DNA from 3 places in the Streptomyces sp. NPDC023527 genome. Region 3 is predicted to be linked to each of the others. Evidence: riboswitches for the same ligand, from Rfam matches in the RefSeq annotation. Region 3 holds a riboswitch; each other region holds the start of a gene.
The links. A riboswitch is a leader RNA that binds a small molecule or an ion and turns the genes downstream of it on or off. The one in region 3 is predicted to bind cyclic di-AMP.
Positions count from the first base shown of each region.

Region 1: it holds a riboswitch for cyclic di-AMP, as region 3 does, so the genes downstream of both, ACZ303_RS03455 (M23 family metallopeptidase) here and ACZ303_RS18165 (C40 family peptidase) in region 3, are expected to answer to the same signal.
Region 2: it holds a riboswitch for cyclic di-AMP, as region 3 does, so the genes downstream of both, ACZ303_RS22650 (M23 family metallopeptidase) here and ACZ303_RS18165 (C40 family peptidase) in region 3, are expected to answer to the same signal.

Region 1 covers NZ_JBVHJJ010000001.1:739,987-744,191, forward strand. The annotation lists gene ACZ303_RS03450 (PP2C family protein-serine/threonine phosphatase) at 23-1,390, shown strand; cyclic di-AMP (ydaO/yuaA leader) riboswitch at 1,564-1,707, shown strand; gene ACZ303_RS03455 (M23 family metallopeptidase) at 1,719-2,981, shown strand; gene ACZ303_RS03460 (MFS transporter) at 3,042-4,205, shown strand, end outside.
Region 2 covers NZ_JBVHJJ010000011.1:199,377-203,581, reverse strand. The annotation lists gene ACZ303_RS22660 (M16 family metallopeptidase) at 1-308, shown strand, start outside; gene ACZ303_RS22655 (M16 family metallopeptidase) at 326-1,693, shown strand; cyclic di-AMP (ydaO/yuaA leader) riboswitch at 1,889-2,045, shown strand; gene ACZ303_RS22650 (M23 family metallopeptidase) at 2,059-2,862, shown strand; gene ACZ303_RS22645 (GntR family transcriptional regulator) at 3,055-3,777, shown strand; gene ACZ303_RS22640 (HPr family phosphocarrier protein) at 3,916-4,197, opposite strand.
Region 3 covers NZ_JBVHJJ010000008.1:225,955-230,159, reverse strand. The annotation lists gene ACZ303_RS18175 (MmyB family transcriptional regulator) at 1-45, opposite strand, end outside; gene ACZ303_RS18170 (carboxylate-amine ligase) at 363-1,445, opposite strand; cyclic di-AMP (ydaO/yuaA leader) riboswitch at 1,842-2,003, shown strand; gene ACZ303_RS18165 (C40 family peptidase) at 2,008-2,481, shown strand; gene ACZ303_RS18160 (S1 family peptidase) at 2,610-3,683, opposite strand; gene ACZ303_RS18155 (hypothetical protein) at 4,186-4,205, shown strand, end outside.

The DNA.
Region 1 (4,205 bases), on a different contig from region 3:
CGGCCGGTCAGGAGAGAGCACGGTGGGGAAGCGAGACGGGCCAGGGCGGGAAACCGCGCGCAGCACGCCCGTACGCTGCTCCGAGCGCCCCGGACGCGATCGTTCCGGGAGTGCCGGGAGTGCCGGGCATCCCGGGCGTCCTCGCCCCGACCGTCCCCGGCGCCGCTCCGAACCCGCCGGCCGCCCACCGGGCGCCCGGCCCACCGAGCGCAACGGTCACTCGCGGTCGCGGGGAGCCCGCGCGGCGGGCCGTGCCGCACACCGGCTCCCGGCCGTCCTGATCGGCGGCGGTGTCGTCTTCGACCTCTGCACCCCGCCCTCCTACACCTGCGCCCCCTTCCTCTCGGCCGCCCCTCTCGTGGCGGCGTCCCTCTACTCCCTGCGCGCCACCGCCGCCACCGCCCTCGCCGCCGTGGCCGCCGCGATCGGGCTGGAGCTCTACGAGCGGGCGGACGACTCCGCGCGGTCGGTGACCGAGGTCCTCACCATCGCGGTCGTCTCCCTCCTCGCCCTCGGCATCAACCGCATCGCCCGCCGCCGACATCGGCAGCTCGCCTCGGCCCGGGGCATCGCGGAGACGGCGCAGCGCGCCGTACTGCCCGTACCCCCGGCCCGCATCGGTGCGCTGCGGGTGGCGGCGCGCTATGTCGCGGCCCAGGCCGACGCCCGTATCGGCGGCGATCTGTACGCCGTCCAGGACACCCCGTACGGCGTACGCGTCATCGTCGGCGACGTGCGTGGCAAGGGGCTGGAGGCGGTGGAGGCGGTCGCGGTGGTGATCGGCGCCTTCCGCGAGGCGGCCGAGCAGGAGAGCACCCTGGAGGGGGTCGCGGCGCGGCTGGAGCGCGCGTTGCAGAGAGAGGGCACCCGGCGCGCGAACCTGGATCAGTTCGAGGGCTTCACCACCGCCGTCCTGGCGGAGATGCCCGCCGACGTCCCCGTGCTGCGCCTGCTCAACCGCGGCCATCCGCCGCCCCTTCTGCTCTACCCGGACGGCCGCGTCGGCGAGGCGGAGCCCAGCGTGCCCGCGCTGCCGCTGGGGATGGGGGAGTTGGGGGCGTGGCCGGACCGGGCGGAGGAGTGGGCGTTCCCCACGGGGGCCACATTGCTGCTGTTCACCGACGGGATGACCGAGGCCAGGGACGGGAACGGCGTCTTCTACGACCCGCGCAGGCGCCTCGCGGGCCGACCGTTCAGGAGCCCCGAGGCCCTGTTGGACGTCCTCGTCGTGGACGTCTCCCGCCATTCGGGCGGTCAGAACGCCGACGACATGGCCCTCTTGGCACTCCGTCGCGGTGACGGGCGCCACCACCACGCCGTGACGGAGACGGCCGGGGTGACGACGGCCGCCGCGCAGAAGGCGGCCGATACCGTCCGTAGCCGGTCGTGATCCGAACGCTTTCCGAGGAATGGCGCTGCGAAGTGGCAAAGTCGGGCCAAGGCCCGCCAGTTCACGCTTTCGGCTTGGATTCCGGCCGTCAGGTCTATTAACGTTCGATAACGGCGTACGGTCGTCACACCCGCCGCAAGTGGCGGCACCGTGCGCCTTCGCCGAATCCCTCGGGCACAGCAGCACCTGATCCACCAGCAGCATCTGGGAACCGGGGAACCACCACCCTGGGGTGAATCGGGCCGCACTCCGGCTCGTAGGAGACCTTCCTGCTCCGAACCCGTCAGCTAACCCGGTAGGCGAGAAGGAAGGAAAGGAGTGCGCCTTCGTGGCGTCCACCAACGAGCCTGCCGGCGGTGACGGTCTGTACGGGCCGCGTGTGCCGTCGGGGTACGAGCCGATATCCGGGCCGATATCCGGGCCGGAGTCCGGGCTGACGTACGAGCCGACATACGAGTCGACATACGCACCGGTTCATGAACCGGAACCGGCGGAACCGGCATACGAGCCCCAGCCCGGCACCCCGGCCCGTGGTCGGCACCGGGTCGTCAAACAGCGTGGCGGCACGATGGCCCGTAGCGGCGCGGTGCTCGGCGTCGGCGTCATGGCGGCGGTGGGCGCCGGCGGAATGGCGAGCGCCCAGAGTCGTCCGGCGACGCCGATATCCATGCCGGACCTGTCGCGGATACCCGGCGTGGGCGCGTTCCTGACCGGCGGCGGGACATCCGGTACGAATGATTCTGTTTCTGTGGCGCCGCCCCTGGCACCCGGCGCCGACCAGCCGCTGAGTCAGGCGGGCCTGTCCGTCGAGGAGGCGGCCCGCGGCACCGCGAACGCCGGCGAGGCGCTCCGCGCCCGCATCCTCCAGCAGGCCGAGCACCAGCAGAGCGCCGCCGACGACCAGGCGCGCGAGTCCACGGCGCAGGCGGCGGCGCGGACGCAGCGGCAGGCGGCGGCGGAGAAGGCCGCCGAGGCGAAGGCCGCCGAAGCGGAGGCGGCGGCTTCGGAGGGGGAGACTTCGGAGGGGAAGGCCGCCTCTCGGGAAGGGGCCGAGGCCGAGCATGCGGCGGAGGCGGCGCCTGCGCGAAAGAGCCCGGATAAGAAACCGGTGAAGAAAGAGGCTCCGGCCAAGAGCAACAGCACCGGCAGGTCCGCCGGCACCGACCGCTCCCACGCGGGTTCGGGGTCGCGCTCGGGCTCGTACACCCTCCCGGTCGGCTCGTACACCCTGACCGCCGGTTTCGGGCAGGCGGGCAATATGTGGTCCGCGAACCACACCGGCGAGGACTTCGCCGCCCCGACCGGCACGCCCGTCAGGGCGGTGACCGGCGGCACGGTCGTCCAGGCCGGGTGGGCGGGCGCCTACGGCTACCGCGTCGTGCTGCGGCTGAATGACGGGACGGAGCTGTGGTTCTGTCATCTGTCGTCGATGGTGGTCACGTCCGGCAAGGTCGCCGCCGGTGAGGTGATCGGCAGGGTCGGCGCGACCGGCAACGTCACCGGCCCGCATCTCCATCTGGAGGTACGGCCGGGTGGCGGCTCGCCGATAGACCCGCTGTCGTGGCTGCGGGCGCGGGGCCTGAACCCGTAGACCCGCCGGGCGCGGCCCTCGGTCGCGCATGGTCGGCGCGCGAGGGGATACCCGGCCTGCGTGACGACGAACGCGACGATCACCACCTCAGTGCCTGCTCGGCTCGACCGGCTGCCCTGGTCACGCTGGCATTGGACGGTGGTGATCGGCCTCGGCACGGTATGGATCCTGGACGGCCTCGAAGTCACGGTCGTCGGCAACATCGCCGGCCGGCTGTCCGAGGAGGGCAGCGGCCTGCCCATCACATCCGGCCAGGTCACGGGCCTGGCGGCGGCGCTGTATGTGGCGGGGGCGTGTTCGGGGGCGCTGTTCTTCGGCAGGATGACCGACAAGTTCGGCCGTAAGAAGCTCTTCATCGTCACCCTCGCCGTCTATCTGGCGGCGACCGCGCTGACCGCGCTCTCCTTCTCCTCCTGGTGGTTCTTCGCGTTCCGTTTCCTGACCGGCTTCGGCATCGGAGGCGAGTACGCGGCCATCAACTCCGCCATCGACGAACTGATCCCCGCCACCTACCGCGGCCGGGTCGACCTGATCATCAACGGCAGCTTCTGGCTCGGCGCGGTCGGCGGTTCGCTGCTGTCCATCCCGATGCTGGACACGGCCATCTTCCCGCCGGACGTGGGATGGCGGCTGACCTTCGCGCTGGGCGTCGTCCTGGGCCTGGTCATCCTCGTCGTACGCCGCCATGTGCCGGAAAGTCCCCGCTGGCTGTTCATCCACGGGCGGGGAGAGGAGGCCGAAAAGCTGGTGACGTCGATCGAGCGGCGCGTCGAGGCGGAGAAGGGCACCGAACTCCCGCCGCCCGAGGGCGAGATCACCATTCACCAGCGGGACGCCATCACCTTCGGCGAAATCGCCCGCACGGTGTTCTCCGACTACCGTCGGCGCGCGATCCTCGGCCTGTCGCTCTTCATCGGCCAGGCGTTTCTCTACAACGCGATCACTTTCGGCTTCGGCGCCATCCTGACCACGTTCTTCGACGTGTCCACCTCCCGCACCGGCTACTTCTTCGCGGTGATCGCGGCGGGCAACTTCATGGGCCCGCTGCTGCTCGGCAAGCTCTTCGACACCCTCGGCCGACGCATCATGATCTCGTCGACCTATCTGCTGTCCGGCCTCCTCCTCTTCGGCACGGCCTGGCTCTTCGGGGCCGGCCATCTGACCGCCCATACCCTCACCGCCTGCTGGGCCGTCGTCCTCTTCTTCGCGTCGGCGGGCGCGAGC
Region 2 (4,205 bases), on a different contig from region 3:
CGGAGGAGATGGAGCGCGCCCAGGCCCAGCTGGAGCGCGAGTGGCTCGACCGGCTCGCCACCGTCAGCGGCCGCGCCGACGAACTGTGCCGCTTCGCCGTCCTCTTCGGCGACCCGCAGCTCGCCCTGACCGCCGTACAGCGCGCCCTGGACATCACCCCGGAGGAGGTGCAGACCGTCGCCAAGGCCCGGCTGCACCCCGGCAACCGCGCCGTGCTGGTGTACGAGCCCACCGGCCCGGAAGCCCCCGAGGCCGCCGAAGACGCCGAGAACGCCGAGCACGCCGAGAACGAGGAGGCGGCCAAGTGAGCGACGCCCTGGCCACCATGAGCTTCCACCCGCAGCCGCAGGCCGGCGAGCCCACCCCGTGGGCCTTCCCCGCCCCCGAGCGCGGCGCGCTGCCCAACGGCCTGACCGTGCTGCGCTGCCACCGCCCCGGCCAGCAGATCATCGCCGTCGAGGTCAACCTCGCCGCGCCCCTGGAGGCCGAGCCCGCCGGCCTCGAGGGCGTCGCCACGATCATGGCGCGCGCCTTCTCCGAGGGCACCGACAAGCACACCGCCGAGGAGTTCACCGCCGAGCTGGAGCGCTGCGGCGCCACCTTCGACGCACACGCCGACCACCCCGGCGTCCGCGTCTCCCTGGAGGTCCCGGCCTCCCGGCTCGCCAAGGCCCTCGGCCTGCTCGCCGACGCCCTGCGTGCCCCCGCCTTCCCCGACGGCGAGGTCGAGCGGCTGGTGCGCAACCGCCTGGACGAGATCCCGCACGAGCTGGCCAACCCCTCCCGCCGGGCGGCCATGGCCCTCTCGGCGGAGCTCTTCCCGGCCGACTCGCGGATGTCCCGCCCCCGCCAGGGCACCGAGGAGAGCGTCGAGCGCGTCGACGCGGCCTCCGTACGGGCCTTCTACGAGGCCCATGTACGGCCCGCCACCACGACCGCCGTGGTCGTCGGCGACTTCACCGGCCTCGACCTCGACGAGGCCCTGGCCGACACCCTCGGCGCCTGGACCGGTTCCACCGCCGAGCCCCGGCCCGTACCGCCCATCACGGCGGACGACACCGGCCGTGTGGTGATCGTGGACCGCCCCGGCGCGGTCCAGACCCAGCTGCTCCTCGGCCGCATCGGCGCCGACCGGCACGACCGGGTCTGGCCCGCCCAGGTGCTCGGCACCTACTGCCTCGGCGGCACCCTCACCTCCCGCCTGGACCGCGTCCTGCGCGAGGAGAAGGGCTATACGTACGGCGTGCGCGCCTTCGGTCAGGTGCTGCGTTCCGCGCCCGACGGCACCGGCGCGGCGATGCTCGCCATCAGCGGCTCGGTCGACACCGCCTCCACCGGCCCGGCACTTGACGACCTGTGGACCGTCCTGCGCACCCTCGCGGCCGAGGGCCTGACCGACGCCGAGCGCGACGTCGCCGTGCAGAACCTCGTCGGCGTCGCACCGCTCAAGTACGAGACGGCGGCGGCCGTCGCGGGGACGCTCGCCGACCAGGTCGAGCAGCACCTGCGGGACGACTTCCAGGCGCGGCTGTACGAACGCCTCGCGGAGACCGGCACGGTGGAGGCCACGGCCGCCGCGGTCAACGCCTTCCCGGTCGACCGGCTCGTGACGGTCCTCGTCGGTGACGCCGCGCAGATCGCGGACCCCGTCAGGGCGCTGGGCATCGGTGAAGTGACGGTGATCACCGGCTGACGCCCGGTCAGAAGCCAGGGAGGCGCGCGAGGTCGGTGAGGCCCGCGCGCCTCCTTTATGTCCGATTTAGTGGAGTGGTTGCACGTCTGAGCTGTGGCGTACGACACAAAACGTGAGTTCTGTTTGCCGTTCGAAACTGGCGGCGTCTAGCGTCAGGGCGGTTGTCCGTCAGATGTGAGTCGCATCCGCGGCCCCGGACAACCATCGCCGAATCCCCGTACGGCGCGAGCCAGGGGAACCGGGGACCCACATGTCCCCTGGGGTGAATCGGTTCCCTTTCCGGAGGGAACCGTAGGAGACCTTCCTGCTCCGAACCCGTCAGCTAACCCGGTAGGCGAGAAGGAAGGAAAGGAATAGCCGTACCTATGGCGTTCACTCGTGCCACCGGGAAGCACCGTCGTCCGAGCCGTGCCGTTCGCACCGGCGCGAACATCGCGGGCATAGCCACCCTGACGGCCACCGGTGTCGTCGCCGGCTTCGCCGCCCCCGCCCTCGCCGCGACCGACGACGCCCCGCACACCGAGGACACCGGCCTCACCCAGGCCCTCGTCATCGGTGAGGACACCGGCCACCGCGTCGGTGAGCAGGCCGAGATCCAGCGCAGCTCCGCGGACGAGACCAACGTCCGCCTCCACGCCGAGGCCGAGGCCAAGAAGCACGCCGCCGAGGTCAAGAAGGTCGCGGACGAGGCCGAGCGCAAGGCCGAGGCCGAGCGCAAGGAGGCCGAGCGCGTCGCCCGCGAGCAGGAGCGCAAGAAGCTCAACGCCTACGTCTCGCCGATCGAGGGCTCGTACGTCTCCACCTCCTACAAGGCCTCCAGCGGCCTGTGGTCCTCCGGCAGCCACACCGGTGTGGACTTCCACGCCGAGTCCGGCACCTCGGTCCACGCCGTGGGCGCCGGCACCGTCGTCGAGGCCGGCTGGGGCGGCGCGTACGGCAACAACGTCGTCATCCGGCACAACGACGGCACCTACACGCAGTACGGCCACCTGTCGTCCATCGGCGTCTCCGCCGGCCAGACTGTCACGCCCGGCCAGGAGATCGGCATCTCCGGCGCCACCGGCAACGTCACCGGCCCGCACCTGCACTTCGAGGCCCGTACCGGCCCCTCGTACGGCTCCGACATCGACCCGGTGGAGTACCTCCGCTCGCACGGCGTCGGCATCTGACCCGACGCCCCGAGGAACCGCCTCCCGAAGGCCCCGGCCCTGGCCGGGGCCTTCGTGTTGGCCAAAACATATCCACGGAATCCCCGGCCCCATCGGAATTTGCGGACGACTGCAATAGAGTCGCTGAGCAGGCGTCAATTAAGCCGCGTTCAGCGGGGGTCAATGCGGAGGTTCAGCCATGCGGGGCCGTACGTGAACGGCGATGGCAAAACACTGCGGGACGGCGGCCGCATTTCCACGCACGCCGTGTGCACGGCGATCCGTGACGACATCGTCTCCGGCACCTTCCCGCCCGGCAGCAGGCTCACCGAGGAAGTCCTCGCCCGGCGCTACGGCGTCTCCCGCGTGCCCGTGCGCGAGGCGCTGCGCACCCTCGCCTCCGAGGGGTTCGTGACCACGCGCCGCCACGCGGGCGCCTGCGTCGCCGAGCCCACCGAGCAGGAGGCGGCCGATCTGCTGGACGTCCGGGCCCTGCTGGAGCCGCTGGGGGCGGCGCGCGCCGCGCAGCGCCGCACCGAGGCGCATCTGAAGGTGTTGCGCGGGCTGGTCAGGCTCGGCCAGGAGCGCGCCCGGGGCGGGCGGACCAGTGAACTGCGCCCCCTGGACGACTGGTTCGACGAGACCCTCGCCCAGGCGTCCGGCAGCCCCAGCCTCGCGGCGCTCCTCACCCAGCTCCGGCTCAAGATCGCCTGGGTGTACGTGCCGGAGCCGCCCGCGCGGCCCGTGGCGGCGTGGGAGGCGTGCGCGGCGCTCGTCGACGCCGTCGCGCGCGGGGACGCGGAGCGGGCGCGAGCCGTCGCCGCGGCCCGCGCCGACCGCGCGCCCGGCGAATACCGGCTGCGGCGGCCCGCTCCCCGCACGGACCGGGTGCGGAATCCGAAACAAGCCGTAAACACGGCGATCGCACGCACTTAACAATCGGCTGCTATTCCGGGTCGGCGCACTTCCGGGAATTCTCCCGGCGCGCGCCGGAAACCGGTCCGCAAACAGATCGACGGGGCCGCGGCGGCCTCAATCGGCCGCCGCGGCCCCGCCGCGTGCGATTCCGGTGAATCAGACGGTCTCCGGAAGCTCCTCAAGACCCTCGGCGACCAGCTTCGCCAGGCGGTCCAGAGCGGCCTCGGCGCCCTCGGCGTCGGTGGCGAGCACGATCTCCTCGCCACCCTGGGCGCCCAGGCCCAGCACGGCCAGCATGGAAGCGGCGTTCACGGGGTTGCCGTCGGCCTTGGCGATCGTCATGGGGACGCCGGCGGCGGTCGCCGCACGGACGAAGATCGACGCGGGACGAGCGTGCAGGCCCTCGGCCCAGCCGACGTTGACGCGGCGCTCAGCCATGGTGTTGC
Region 3 (4,205 bases):
CGCCCGTCGTTCACGGAGCAGAGCCTGCAACGCTTCCTTGTCCAACGGTGTTCCCCCAATATCACGACCGGCACCGCCAGAGGAAGCCGATTTCATAGGCAACTTTTTCCAGTGAAAAGTTCCCGGCAGAAATGATCGCATCCTTACTGCATGATCGAGGAACGGGTCAGCAGTCACGGGGGTGCCGCTGACCTGGCCAACGTCACCGTGGGCCGAATGGCTGCCGAAGGAGAGGGACCATTCGTTCACTGACCGACCGTCCGGGCGCCCAGTGGGTGGGGAACATCCGCAGGCAGCTGCCGAGAGCGGCGTTATGAGCCCCGGGTCCCTGGTGGGGCCCGAAGGTGATGCCTACCGCCGGCTCACGGTTCGGTGATGAGGTCGGTGAGCGCCCGCAGGCCCTCCTTGGCCAGCACCCGGCGCTGCCGGTCCGCCGGGGTGCCGCGCCGCAGAAGCCGGTGGACCAGCGCGTTCACCTGCTGGGTGTCGCCCGCCTCCTCCAACGCCTGCCCTATGTGGCCGAGGAGGGTGCACACGACGTCGTCGGCGTCGCGCCGCTTGCCCTCGGGGTCCACTAGCACCCCGTCGAGACCGTGCCGGGCCGCATGCCAGTTCGCCGCGTTCAGCAGCTCCGGGCTGCAGTGCGAGGTCAGCGGACCGGCCTTCTCCTCACGGATGGCGGTCGCCACCAGCGCCCGGACGACCCCGGCCAGCATGACGGCGTCGTCGACCCGCAGCTGTACGTCCAGACACCGGACCTCGATGGTGGGATACCGGTCGGACAGCCGGGCCTGCCAGTACAGCTGCCCCCGGTCGGTGATCGCCCCGGCGACGAACAGCGCCTCGATCCGCTCCTCGTAGTCGGCCAGGCCGGCGAAGTGCGGGGGCGGTCCGCAGACGGGCCAGCGGCTGTAGACCACGGTGCGCCAGCTGGCGAACCCGGTGTCCTGGCCGTGCCACATGGGGGAATTCGCCGCCATGGCGACCAGGACGGGCAGCCACGGCCGGACCCGGTTCAGGACGCCGACGCCCATTTCGCGGTCGGGGATGGCGATATGCACATGCATCCCGTTGACCAACTGCTCGTCGACCAGCTGCGGGGCCTTGCTGTGCATGGCCAGATAGCGCGGGCTGCGCGTCACGGGGACGGGCACCAGGCCCGCGCGCGGTGACGTCCCGCTCGCGGCGATCCGGCAACCGGTCCGCTTGGCGGCGGAGCTCACCGCGTGGCGCAGCCGCAGCAGGTGCCTGCTCGCTTCGGCCAGGTCCGCACAGACCGGGGTGGCGACTTCCACCTGGGCCTGCAACAGCTCCGCCTGTATCTCCCGCTCGCATACGACCGGCTCCAGGTCCAGCGCCGCACAGACCTGCTCTGCCATCGGTACGGGCAGGGCGGTGGCCGGGTCGAGCAGAAGATACTCCTCCTCGATCCCTAGGGTGAGCATGCCGTAGGGCTACCCCCACGCCGTTCCGGCGAACCGCGCCGACGCGCCCGCCGCCCGTTTCTGACGCAAAGACGCCGCGCACCCCTGCGCGTACCCGTCTTCCGTGAAGCCATGTGACTCGATTTCAGTCGCCATGAAGATCTCTCGAAGGACTTACGAGGATCTCCGCGCGACGGCCTGCGGAGATCTCCCAACTCCGCTGCGAATAAAGGATTCAGTCGATCCGTGCGGTGTGAATGCGCACCCCGGTTCCGGGAATGGCCGTGAAGTGAAGAAGTTCACAGAAGGGCATCTGAACGCCTGATTCCGGCACTTCGTGATGCAGGATCTTGGATCGAACACAAGATCCCGTCACCGAGGCGGGCGACCCGGGCGGACGCCGAGTCCTGCCGCCGCACGGGTGCGGAGCAGATTCGAATGGATCGGCAGGAGCGGGAGACCCAAGCACGACGGACCACGATCGCGGTGGTCCTTGGGGTGAAGCCATATCCATGGCCGGGCAACTTCGACAGCCCGAACCCGACAGGTCATCTTTCGCAGGCGGATGACGAAGGGTTTTGTCATGTCTGCGTTCCCTCGCATACCCGCGCTCGTTTCCCGGGCCGGAGCCGCGTCGGTTCTCACCGCCGCCACCGTGACCGCCTCGATGCTGCTGCCCGGCCTGTCCGGTGACGCGCAGGCGGCCACCGCGGGCCAGGCCGCCCTGAAGGTCGCGGCCTCCAAGAAGGGCTCGCCCTACCAGTACGGCGCCGCGGGCCCCAACCGGTTCGACTGCTCGGGCCTGACGCTCTACTCCTTCAAGAAGGTCGGCAAGACGCTGCCGCGCACCGCGGCCCAGCAGTACAACAAGACCCGGCACCTGTCCGCCGGCTCCCGCCAGGCCGGAGACCTCGTCTTCTTCCACTCCGGCAGCAACGTCTACCACGTGGGCATCTACGCCGGCGACAACAAGATCTGGCACTCGCCCAAGCCCGGCGCGTCCGTCCGGCTGGAGAAGATCTGGACGAGCGGCGTCTGGTACGGGCGCGTCAACTGACGCCCGGCGCCCCGGGCCCCGCACCACGAGGCCCGTACGCGCGGACACGGCCCCCGCTGCCCGGAGACGGGCGGCGGGGGCCGTGTGCTGGTGTCGGCGCGCGTCAGGGAGGCCAGGCTGTCCGCGTGTCAGGGAAGTTGGGCCTGGAGCGCCTGGAGGGCGGCCGGTACCGGCTGGAAGAACGTTTCACCGCCGGACGAGCAGTTGCCGCTGCCACCGGAGGTGAGACCGAGGGCGGCGTCGCCGTCGAAGAGCGCTCCGCCGCTGTCGCCCGGCTCGGCGCAGACCGTGGTGCCGATCATGCCCTCGACGGCACCCTCCTGGTAATTGACGGTGACGTCGAGAGCGGTGACCACGCCGTCGTGGACCTGCGTGGTGCTGCCGCTGCGCCGCACCCGTTCGCCGACGGTCGCCTCGGCCGCCCGGGCGATGTTCTGGGTGCCGCCATAGAGGTCCACCGCGCTGGGGTGCTCGACCTCGGCGGTGTAGCGCACGATCGCGTAGTCGTGACCGGGGAAGGTGGAGCTCTCGGTCGAGCCGATCTTCGCGCCGCCCTGGGAGGCGGACCAGTCCGGCGACGCGTTGCCGCAGTGCCCGGCGGTCAGGAAGTACGGCTTGCCGTCCTTGGTGACGTTGAAGCCGAGCGAGCAGCGCACCCGGCTGCCCCAGATGGCGTCGCCGCCGGCGATGAGCGGACGGAGCTTACCGGCCGTCCTCTTGAGCGTGGCCTTGTCGCCCAGGCCCGCGACGACCTTCTCCAGTCGCGTCAGCCCGGCCCCCTCGACCGTGCTGTCCGCGGTGACGACGACCTTGTCGCTCTTCGGGTCGACCGCCCAGGTGGTCCCGGGGATGGAGGCCTTCTCCTTCAGGGTGTCGCGCGCCGAGGCGAGCTCGGCCGCCGAGTGCGCGACCGTCCTGGCCTCGGCACCCGCGGCCCGTACCTTCGCGGCGGCCGCCTCGCCGAGGACGCCGACGACGAGCTTGCGCGCCGCGGCGTCGTAGTACGAGCCGGCTGTGACGTCCGCGCCGAGATCCGCGGTGAGTCGCTGCCCGAGCTCGGCCGCCTGGGTGGCGGAGAGCGGGTGCGGGGCGGGCACGGGCGCCGCGTGGGCGCTCGGCAGCGTGAGCGCCGCCGTCGCCAGGAGCGCGGCAGCCGTACCGGTCAGGACCGTAAGGCGTGCGGGAATGCGTGAGTGGATCACTCGTGACCTCCTGTGGGGGAGTGCCCGGTGACATCATGTCCGGGCGTGGAGGGCGTACGCGAGATGTGGACGTCCGTGTGATGAGGTGGGGGCACGGGCGCGAGAGGGACGCCGATGAGTCGGTCGCGTCCATGTCAATCACCGCTCAGTGTCGCGACGGGTTCGGACGGTGTTCAAGAGCGACATTCGGTCGTGGATGCGGACCGGCCGCCCGGGTTCCGTGTCCGCGGGCGCTCCGATGGTCGCCCTCGTCAACGGGCGCGTCCGGCGAGGACGCCCCGTTGAGCGGTGAGCGGACAGGAAGGGCCGCGGCTGTCCGGATACCGCTCACTTCACCTCCGAACGGCCCTTCCTCCGCCACACCTTCACAGCTGCGGGGGAGGGGTGCGCAAGACGTGCTCGTCACCGCGACGGCCGGGTGAGCCGGGTCTCCACCGCGCGGGGGAGGTGGCTCGTCCCCGCGCGTGATCCTCGGGAGCCGGGGACCCGCAAGAGTGATCACATGGCGATCAGCGAGATGAG